One region of the Thalassospira sp. ER-Se-21-Dark genome, then DNA from elsewhere that is predicted to be linked to it. Evidence: riboswitches for the same ligand, from Rfam matches in the RefSeq annotation. Region 1 holds a riboswitch; the other holds the start of a gene.

Region 1 (4,425 bases):
GGCCTGCATTCCCTATTTCGAAAAACTCGGCAAGGGTCGCGTGGTGATCACGTCCTCGATCACCGGGCCGGTTACCGGTTATCCCGGATGGTCGCACTATGGCGCGTCAAAGGCCGGCCAGCTTGGCTTTATCAAGACCGCCGCCATGGAATTGTCGCGCTATAACACGACAATCAATGCCGTCATGCCCGGCAATATCATGACAGAGGGACTGGCCGATCTTGGCGAGGATTATCTGAGCTCGATGGCAAACTCGATCCCGCTGAAACGTCTGGGCAGTGTCGAGGATATCGCCAATGCCGCCCTGTTCTTTGCATCCGATGAAGCGGCCTATATCACCGGCCAGCAGATCGTGGTCGATGGTGGTCAGATCCTGCCGGAATCGCTTGAGGCACTTGAAGAGATCTAAGCCTTCATCCTGCGCCAAAATCGCACAGAAACACAAAGCCCGCATCCGGTTCACCAGATGCGGGCTCGTTTATTTTCGGGCTTAGGCCAAACCGTACTGGCTGCGCACAACACCGGAATTGTATCGCTCGGACGCCAGAAGACGGGGTTTGATGCCCCCGGCGTCACGCCCGAACAACGATATTCCAGAGCCCAGCACTTCCGGGATCGTAAAGATATCAAGCTGATCGGCAAAACCGCCAAACAGGAACTGTGTCACCACACTGCCCCCGCCGACGACCCAGATGTCACCGTCCGCTGACCGCCGGTCGCGCAATTGATCGACCAGTTCGATGATACTCCCGCCATAGGCCTCGGTATTGGCAGGCCGATCTTTGGGCAGGTCGCGTGAAGTCAAAACGATTGTGCGGCGGGCCTCATAGGGCCAGTCGCCAAATTCCATCACCTGATCAAAGGTGTTTCGCCCGATGATCAGCGTACCGACGGAGTCCAGAAAGTCATCAAAGCCGAACTCGGCCGGGTCATATTCCCCCAACCAGTCCACCGCACCATTAGCACGCGCAATGAAGCCATCTAGACTGACCGCGATGTAAATGCGGAACAGTTTTTTGCTCATGTCTATGTCCAACCGATATTGGGGTCTTTGCCCCTATTTTTAGTCGGCAAATCATAGCAAAACACCAACCGCAAGTCGCAAGAAACAAGAACAGAAAACCGTATAATTTACATATCAGATACCCAAAAGCCCGGTTTTCCGCCCTATTCTTAAGAGTTGGGATCAGCACTCGACCACGTTGACATTGACCGCAAGACCGCCCTGGCTGGTTTCCTTGTACTTGCTTTGCATGTCGAGTCCCGTCTGACGCATGGTCTCGATCACCTTATCAAGCGACACGGTATGCTGTCCGTCACCGCGCAATGCCAGACGTGCCGCATTGATCGCCTTGACCGCACCCATGGTGTTGCGTTCGATGCAGGGCACCTGCACCAGACCGCCAATCGGATCGCAGGTCAGGCCAAGGTTATGTTCCATCCCGATCTCGGCAGCGTTTTCGACCTGTTCGGGCGTTCCACCCAGCACGGCACACAGCGCGCCAGCCGCCATTGAACAGGCAACACCGACCTCGCCCTGACAGCCAACTTCGGCCGCCGAGATTGAGGCGCGCTTTTTATAGATCGATCCGATGGCCGCCGCAGTTAAAAGGAATTCACGAATTTTGTGCTGATTGGCGTTGGCACCAAACTTCTCGTAATAACGCAGAACCGCGGGAATAACACCGGCCGCCCCGTTCGTTGGTGCGGTCACAACCCGACCACCTGCGGCGTTTTCTTCGTTCACGGCAAGGGCATAAAGATTAACCCAGTCAATCACTGTTAGCGGATCTCGCAGGCCGGCTTCGGGCTTTTCGGTCAGTTCCTTGTAAAGGTTTGATGCCCGGCGTTTAACATTCAGGCCACCGGGCAAGATACCGTCGGTTTTGATGCCACGGTCAATGCAGTTCATCATCGCGTCGTGAACGCGATCAACAAAAGCGATGGTTTCATCAGAGCTGCGCCAGCTTTGCTCGTTCTCCATCATGATTTCCGCGATGGAGCGCCCCTCGCGCTTGCAGATTTCCATCAGTTCATCGGCGGACGAAAACGGAAATGGCAAGGTGATGTTATCGCCGGAATATTCCGCACCGTGATCGTCACTGGAAACGATAAAGCCACCCCCGACCGAGAAATATTCCTGGGTATGGATTTTCACGCCATCGTGGTCAAAGGCAGTAATGCGCATGCCATTGGGATGCTGCGTCAGGGTTTCGGTGAAATGAAACACCAGATTGGTATCGCGGTTAAACGCAACCGGATACTGCCCGTAAAGCTGCAACTGACTGGTTTCATCAATCGCCTTCACAGTCGGCACAATATCATCAGGATCAATATTGCGCGGGCGCTTGCCATTCAGGCCCATGATCACCGCAGTATCGGTTGCGTGCCCCTTGCCGGTCAGGGCAAGCGACCCATAAAGATCAACCACAACACTGCCGGTCTTTTGCAAAAGATTGCGCGCCTCAAGCTCAAGGCAGAAACGATATCCCGCACGCATCGGGCCAACCGTATGCGAACTCGAAGGACCGATACCAATCGTGTAAAGGTCGACAACCGAAAGGTTGACGTCATGTTGGGATTTCTTTTGCGATCCCGAAGAGGGATCGGTCGCGGGATTTGTCATCAAGGGCCTCCTTCACGGCTCAATAACGCGCTTGTTTTCGCGCTGTTTACGAACCGGTGTTTTTGCCCCCTCTGTCCCTTGACCTGAGATTATCCGCCCTGCCCGATCAAGATCGGCTTGGGGCGTTCATCCTTCGGTGGAAACCTGACCAGCGCTTTCTCCCAGGCGCTTTTTGGTTTCTCTCTCCAGAGCCTCTTCCGTGACGGTCCATCTGCCTGAGAGTGTTTATGAGGCATTGCTCCTTCGGCGCCGTACATCATGCAAATCGCGTGATATCCGAACTCTCCCGTCACGGTGCGAGATAACATTTCTGCCACCTCAGAGGTTCACCGTCAGATTGAACACTATCTGCGTCTTTAGACACTGTCAAAAGAACTGGTTTGCATCTGCAAAATTTTCTGCGGCAGATGCTGTTAAGCAACGGTAATCGTGCTAAATTGCCCGGGTAATTGATGTACCTGTCGTGCGCGAAGACTGACCCACCCTGTCCGCATGGCGGGATTGATAGCGAAAGAGCCCGTAAGTCACCATATTTACGGGACATTCAGCCTTTTCCTTTATCTGTGGGGTTTATGAACGTGACTGTATCGAATTCCGTAAAGCGCCCGCGCCCTGTGGTGCTGTGCATTCTGGACGGCTGGGGTTATCGCGAAGAAAGCAAGGACAACGCTGTCGCCCTTGCCAACACGCCTGTCTGGGATGACCTTTACGCCAACAATCCAACCGGGTTCCTCAAGGCCTGCGGTCTGGATGTTGGCCTGCCCGAAGGTCAGATGGGCAATTCGGAAGTCGGCCACATGAACCTGGGTGCTGGCCGTGTGGTCATGCAGGAACTGCCCAAAATTGACGAGGCCGTCAAAACCGGCACCATCGCCGATACCGACACCGTCAAAAAGATCATCGCCAAACTTTCCGATTCCAAGGGCGTTTGCCATATCGCGGGTCTTCTGTCCGAAGGCGGGGTGCATTCCCATCAGGCCCACATGGCTGCCCTAGCCAAGATCATTGCGAGTGCCGGTGTGCCGGTAAAAATTCACGCCTATCTTGATGGCCGTGATACCGCACCGAAAAGTGCCGCCAAGTTCCTTGAGAAATTCCGCGCCCTGATCGGCGATGCTGATGTTGAAATCGCCACCGTCACCGGCCGTTATTACGCCATGGACCGCGACAATCGCTGGGAACGCGTAAGCCAGGCCTATTTCACCATGGTTCAGGGCAAGAATTACGCCGATGGCCGCGGTGCTGACAGTGCGGAGGCTGCGATTGCCAACGCCTATGAAGCCGGCACCACCGATGAATTCGTTCTGCCAACCGTGATTGGCGATTATGACGGCATGAAGGACGGCGACGGCCTTCTGATGACCAATTTCCGGGCGGATCGCGCACGTGAAATCCTTGCCGCCCTTTGCGCACCGGAATTTGACGGCTTTGATCGCCGCACGCCGGTCAAGTTCGCCGTTCAGGCCGGGATGGTCGAATATTCGTCCGAACATGCCAAATACATGGATGCGATCTATCCGCCGCAGACCCTGCCAAACATCTTTGGCGAAGTGGTTTCCAAGGCAGGTATGAAGCAGCTTCGCATCGCCGAGACCGAAAAATACCCGCATGTTTCGTTCTTCTTTAACGGCGGCGAAGAACAGGTATTCGAGGGCGAGGACCGCATTCTGGTCGCCTCCCCCAAAGTCGCGACCTATGACCTGCAGCCGGAAATGTCGGCACCGGAAGTCACCGAAAAACTGGTCGCCGCCATCAAGTCGGAAAAATACGACACCATCATCCTGAACTTTGCCAACCCC
Region 2 (4,425 bases), on a different contig from region 1:
ACCCGAAAGAACTGCCTTCTTGCGACGGGTCGCGCGGCAGGCCATCAGAACCGCTTCGGCACAGGATGTCGCACCATCCCACATCGACGCGTTGGCAACATCCATCCCGGTGATCGAGGCAACCTGGGTCTGGAATTCAAACAGGTATTGCAGTGTCCCTTGCGCGATTTCCGGTTGATACGGGGTATAGGCGGTCAGGAATTCACCGCGCTGGATCACGTAATCAACCGTCGCCGGCACATGGTGGCGATAGGCACCCGCACCCAGGAAACTGGGCACGCTCGATGCGCCCATGTTTTTGGCGGCCAAGGCCATCATATCGCGTTCGACCTGCATTTCGCCAAGGTGGGATGGCAAATCAACAGGTGCGTCAAGCAACGCGCCGTCCGGCACATCACAGTAAAGTTCATCAACCGATGATGCCCCGATGGTATCAAGCATCGCAGCACGATCAGCGCGTGTCAGTGGGAGATAACGCATGTTTTAAAGGCCTTCGACGAAGTCTTTGTAGGCTGCTTCATCCATCAGCTCATCAAGCTGGGATTCATCGGTCAGTGTCATTCTAAAGAACCAGCCATCGGATTCCGGGGCTTCATTGACCAGTGCAGGATTGTCATCAAGCTCTTCGTTGACCTCGACAATTTCACCATCGAGCGGAGCGTAAACGTCGCTGGCGGCCTTGACCGATTCAACAACCGCGGCGTCGCCATCCTTGGTCAGTTTCTTGCCTACTTCCGGCAGCTCGACATACACGATATCGCCCAGCGACTGCTGCGCGTAATCGGTAATGCCAACGGTTGCCACACCGTCTTCAAGCTCGATCCATTCATGTTCCTGCGAAAATTTCTTAGTCATCTTCCATTGTCCCTGTTGATCAATTCAGTGCCAATGCAGCGTAGCGCCGCTCTCTCTATGATAAATTCTGGTTCTCAACCGCGGAAATAACGATGCGGCGCGAACGGAAGTTCGACCACCTCGGCCGGGCGCGCCTTGCCACGCACCATAAGATCGACCTTGGTACCCGGTTCGGCAAATTCAATCGCGACATACCCCATGGCAATCGGGCCATCGACGGTCGGGCCAAACCCGCCCGATTTGATCTCGCCGATGTCTTCGCCATCTGCGTTCAGAATCTGGGTGTGTTCACGTGCCGGTGCCTTGCCTTCGGGCTTGATGCCGACACGTTTACGATCCGCACCGTGTTCAAGTTGATCAAGGATCACATCCGCGCCCTTGAAGCCACCCTCGGCCCGGCGACGTTTATTGATGATCCAGTTCAGATCCCCTTCAACCGGGGTCGTAGTGGTATCAATGTCGTTGCCATACAGGCAAAGGCCCGCTTCGAGGCGCAGTGAGTCACGTGCGCCAAGGCCAATCGCCTCGACCTCGTCCTCGGCCAGCAGCTTGCGCGCAAGCGCCTCGGCATCGGCGTTGGGTACGGAAATCTCAAAGCCATCTTCGCCGGTGTAACCCGAACGGGTCACAAAGCACGGACTGCCAGCGATGTCGATTTCGGCAAAGCTCATGAATTTCAGATCGGCAACCGATGGTGCAAAACGTGCCAGAACCTTGGCCGCATCCGGGCCCTGCAATGCCAGAAGCGCCCGGTCATCGATTTCTTCAAGCGATACACCATCGCCAAGATTGGCACGCATGTGAACGATATCATCATCCTTGCAGGCTGCATTGATCACCAGAAACAGGCTGTCGCCCGCATTGGTAATCATCAGATCGTCAAGGATCGTGCCGTCGTCCTGGGTAAATGCGGAATAGCGGGTGCGACCGGGTTTGAGGATGGCAATGTCACCGGGCACAAGCTTTTCAAGCTCCGCCACTCGGTTCTCACCGGTCAAACGCACCTGCCCCATATGGGACACATCAAACAGGCCTGCCTTCGCACGGGTATGAAGATGTTCGCCCTTCACACCAAGCGGATATTGCACAGGCATGGCATAGCCAGCGAACGGTACCATTTTGGCACCGAGTTCCACATGCAAATCATAAAGGGCAGTTTTTAGAAGTTCGGATTCGTGATCCGCCATCAGGTTCTCCAAGACAATCGTTGCGAAATATAGCCGACCAGTGGCCAACCACATTCCCCCTCTGTCTTTGGAGCCTGAAAGAATCACATCCGGGGTAGGAAGCCGGTCTGCTTACATCTTCGGCGAGGTGTTCCTGATCAGAAATTCAGGTCACCTGCTTTCCAGAGTCCCATCTCCACGCGGTCCTGTTGCCTGAGAGTTTCCGGGGTGGTTGCTCCTTCGGCGTCCGCTCATCCGATAAGGACTGCGGCCTCTCCCACGTGCATCATTTGGGTATGTTTCTGTTATACGGGTTTCCGCGCAAACCGACCAGCCCCTATTTTTCGGGCATGATCGGTCTGCCACGTCTCGAACAAACAAACCCGAATAAAATCAATCGGTTCCGAACCGGCGATTATACTCAAGTTGGTCCGCGCTCAGCTGGAAACCAAGATAGATTTCGTAATCCGGACCGGTCCAGACATCGTCCAGCGGCACCGACAGGGTCACCTGCTCGTCACGGATACGGGCCATGTTCAGATTGTCGGCAAACGCCATATTAACGTCAAACACCGACTTCTGAATGAAGGTGCCGTTCGGGTCACGCAGGGCGACGAAATATTTAAATTGAACGTTACGGTTTTGGGCTGCCGGTCCAAGCTCGGCGGTAATGATCGGGCTGATGATGACATCAAGTTCCTTGTCATCAAGGTCGTAGCCGCAATCACCAAGGTATCCGGTAAATTCGGCTTCGACGATCACATCGGTCAGATCACGGCCAGCACCGCTGAACTGGACAAGCTTTGCCGTATCCTTTGGCAGATAGGCCGCCGGACAAACCGGGACCGGCTGTTCTTCGAACGGGTTGCCACCGCCGCATGCGCTTAGCAATCCACCAAGCGAGACCATACCCAATGCATAAACGCGCCGAAGTCCGTTACCGATTGTCATCCAAGCCTCTATCAAACCAAATGTTTTCGGGCCGCATCGCGACGACCGGCCCGCGCGCAGTCTATTCTGTCGCGGATGTCGGCACAACCCGCTTGAACGGCCTTGGGCGGTGTAAAACGTCAAAAATTCGGCCAACCCGCACCGACCATTTACCCCAGAGTCATTGCACCGCATGATCAGGCAGGTTATGTAACGTGAATGTTTGAAAAATGCGTCGGCAACGCCCGCACGCAATTGGGAAAGCCGGACCTGTATCATGTCTGACAAAGCCAGCCTTCGGATCGTTCTTGCCAATCCGCGCGGTTTCTGCGCGGGGGTTGATCGCGCCATCGAGATCGTCGAAAAGGCACTCGAAAAATATGGCGCACCGGTCTATGTCCGCCACGAAATCGTGCATAACAAATTCGTGGTCAATCGCCTGCGCGATATGGGTGCCGTTTTCGTTGACGAACTTGATGCCGTTCCCGATGGCGTGCCGGTGATCTTTTCGGCCCATGGGGTGCCGAAATCCGTGCCCGAGGCGGCCGAAACCCGCAAACTTGAATATCTTGATGCGACCTGCCCGCTGGTCTCCAAAGTCCATCGCGGGGCCGAACGTCATCACGCCGATGGCAAACATATTCTTCTGATTGGTCATGCTGGTCATCCCGAAGTCATCGGCACGATGGGCCAGTTACCCCCCGGCAGCATGACCCTGGTCGAGACCGAGGAAGACGCCGAGACCATCGAAATCAGCGATCCGGAAAATCTGGCCTTTGTGACCCAGACGACCTTGTCACTTGATGACACCGCCAAGATCATTGAAATCCTGCAACGGCGTTTCCCGTCAATCGCGGTGCCGAAAAAGGAAGACATCTGCTACGCCACGACCAACCGCCAGCATGCGGTCAAACTGATCGCGGAAAAGGCCGATGCCATTCTGGTCCTTGGCGCGCCAAATTCTTCAAACTCCAACCGCTTGGTCGAAGTCGCCAAACGCGAAGGCTGCACACGGTCTGTTCTGGTCGAACGGGCAAAGGATATCGACTGGTCGAAGCTTGACGGTATTTCAAGCCTTGGCATCACGGCCGGTGCGTCCGCGCCCGAAATCCTGGTCGAGGAAGTCATTGATGCCTGTCGGGAACGCTTTGACGTGACGGTCGAAACCATCACGCTGACCAACGAAAATGTCACTTTCAAACTTCCGCGTCAGCTTGCCAGCTAGGTCTGCGGACATGCTTATTTTCAGATCAGGACGACGATAGAACTCATGGCCGTCTATACCGACGTTTCAGACGAAGATATTTCCCGCTTTGTGGCCGAATACGATATCGGTGACGTGGTGTCGTTCAAGGGGATCGCAGAAGGCGTCGAAAACACCAATTTCCTGCTTCAGACGACCAAGGCGCCTTATATCCTGACCCTGTATGAGAAGCGGGTAAATCCCGATGATCTACCCTTCTATCTTGGCCTG

Evidence for each region. Region 1 has a riboswitch for glycine ahead of FHI25_RS14825 (L-serine ammonia-lyase). Riboswitches for the same ligand answer to the same signal wherever they lie in the genome.
Region 2: linked by a shared signal. The riboswitch ahead of gcvT (glycine cleavage system aminomethyltransferase GcvT) and the one ahead of FHI25_RS14825 (L-serine ammonia-lyase) in region 1 are both predicted to bind glycine.

Annotation. Positions count from the first base shown of each region.
Region 1 covers NZ_VDEZ01000003.1:474,364-478,788, forward strand. The annotation lists gene fabG (3-oxoacyl-ACP reductase FabG) at 1-409, shown strand, start outside; gene FHI25_RS14820 (dihydrofolate reductase family protein) at 491-1,024, opposite strand; gene FHI25_RS14825 (L-serine ammonia-lyase) at 1,187-2,626, opposite strand; glycine riboswitch at 2,696-2,817, opposite strand; glycine riboswitch at 2,820-2,925, opposite strand; gene gpmI (2,3-bisphosphoglycerate-independent phosphoglycerate mutase) at 3,199-4,425, shown strand, end outside.
Region 2 covers NZ_VDEZ01000001.1:712,294-716,718, forward strand. The annotation lists gene gcvPA (aminomethyl-transferring glycine dehydrogenase subunit GcvPA) at 1-480, opposite strand, end outside; gene gcvH (glycine cleavage system protein GcvH) at 484-855, opposite strand; gene gcvT (glycine cleavage system aminomethyltransferase GcvT) at 930-2,042, opposite strand; glycine riboswitch at 2,213-2,311, opposite strand; gene FHI25_RS03150 (hypothetical protein) at 2,415-2,972, opposite strand; gene ispH (4-hydroxy-3-methylbut-2-enyl diphosphate reductase) at 3,229-4,176, shown strand; gene FHI25_RS03160 (homoserine kinase) at 4,222-4,425, shown strand, end outside.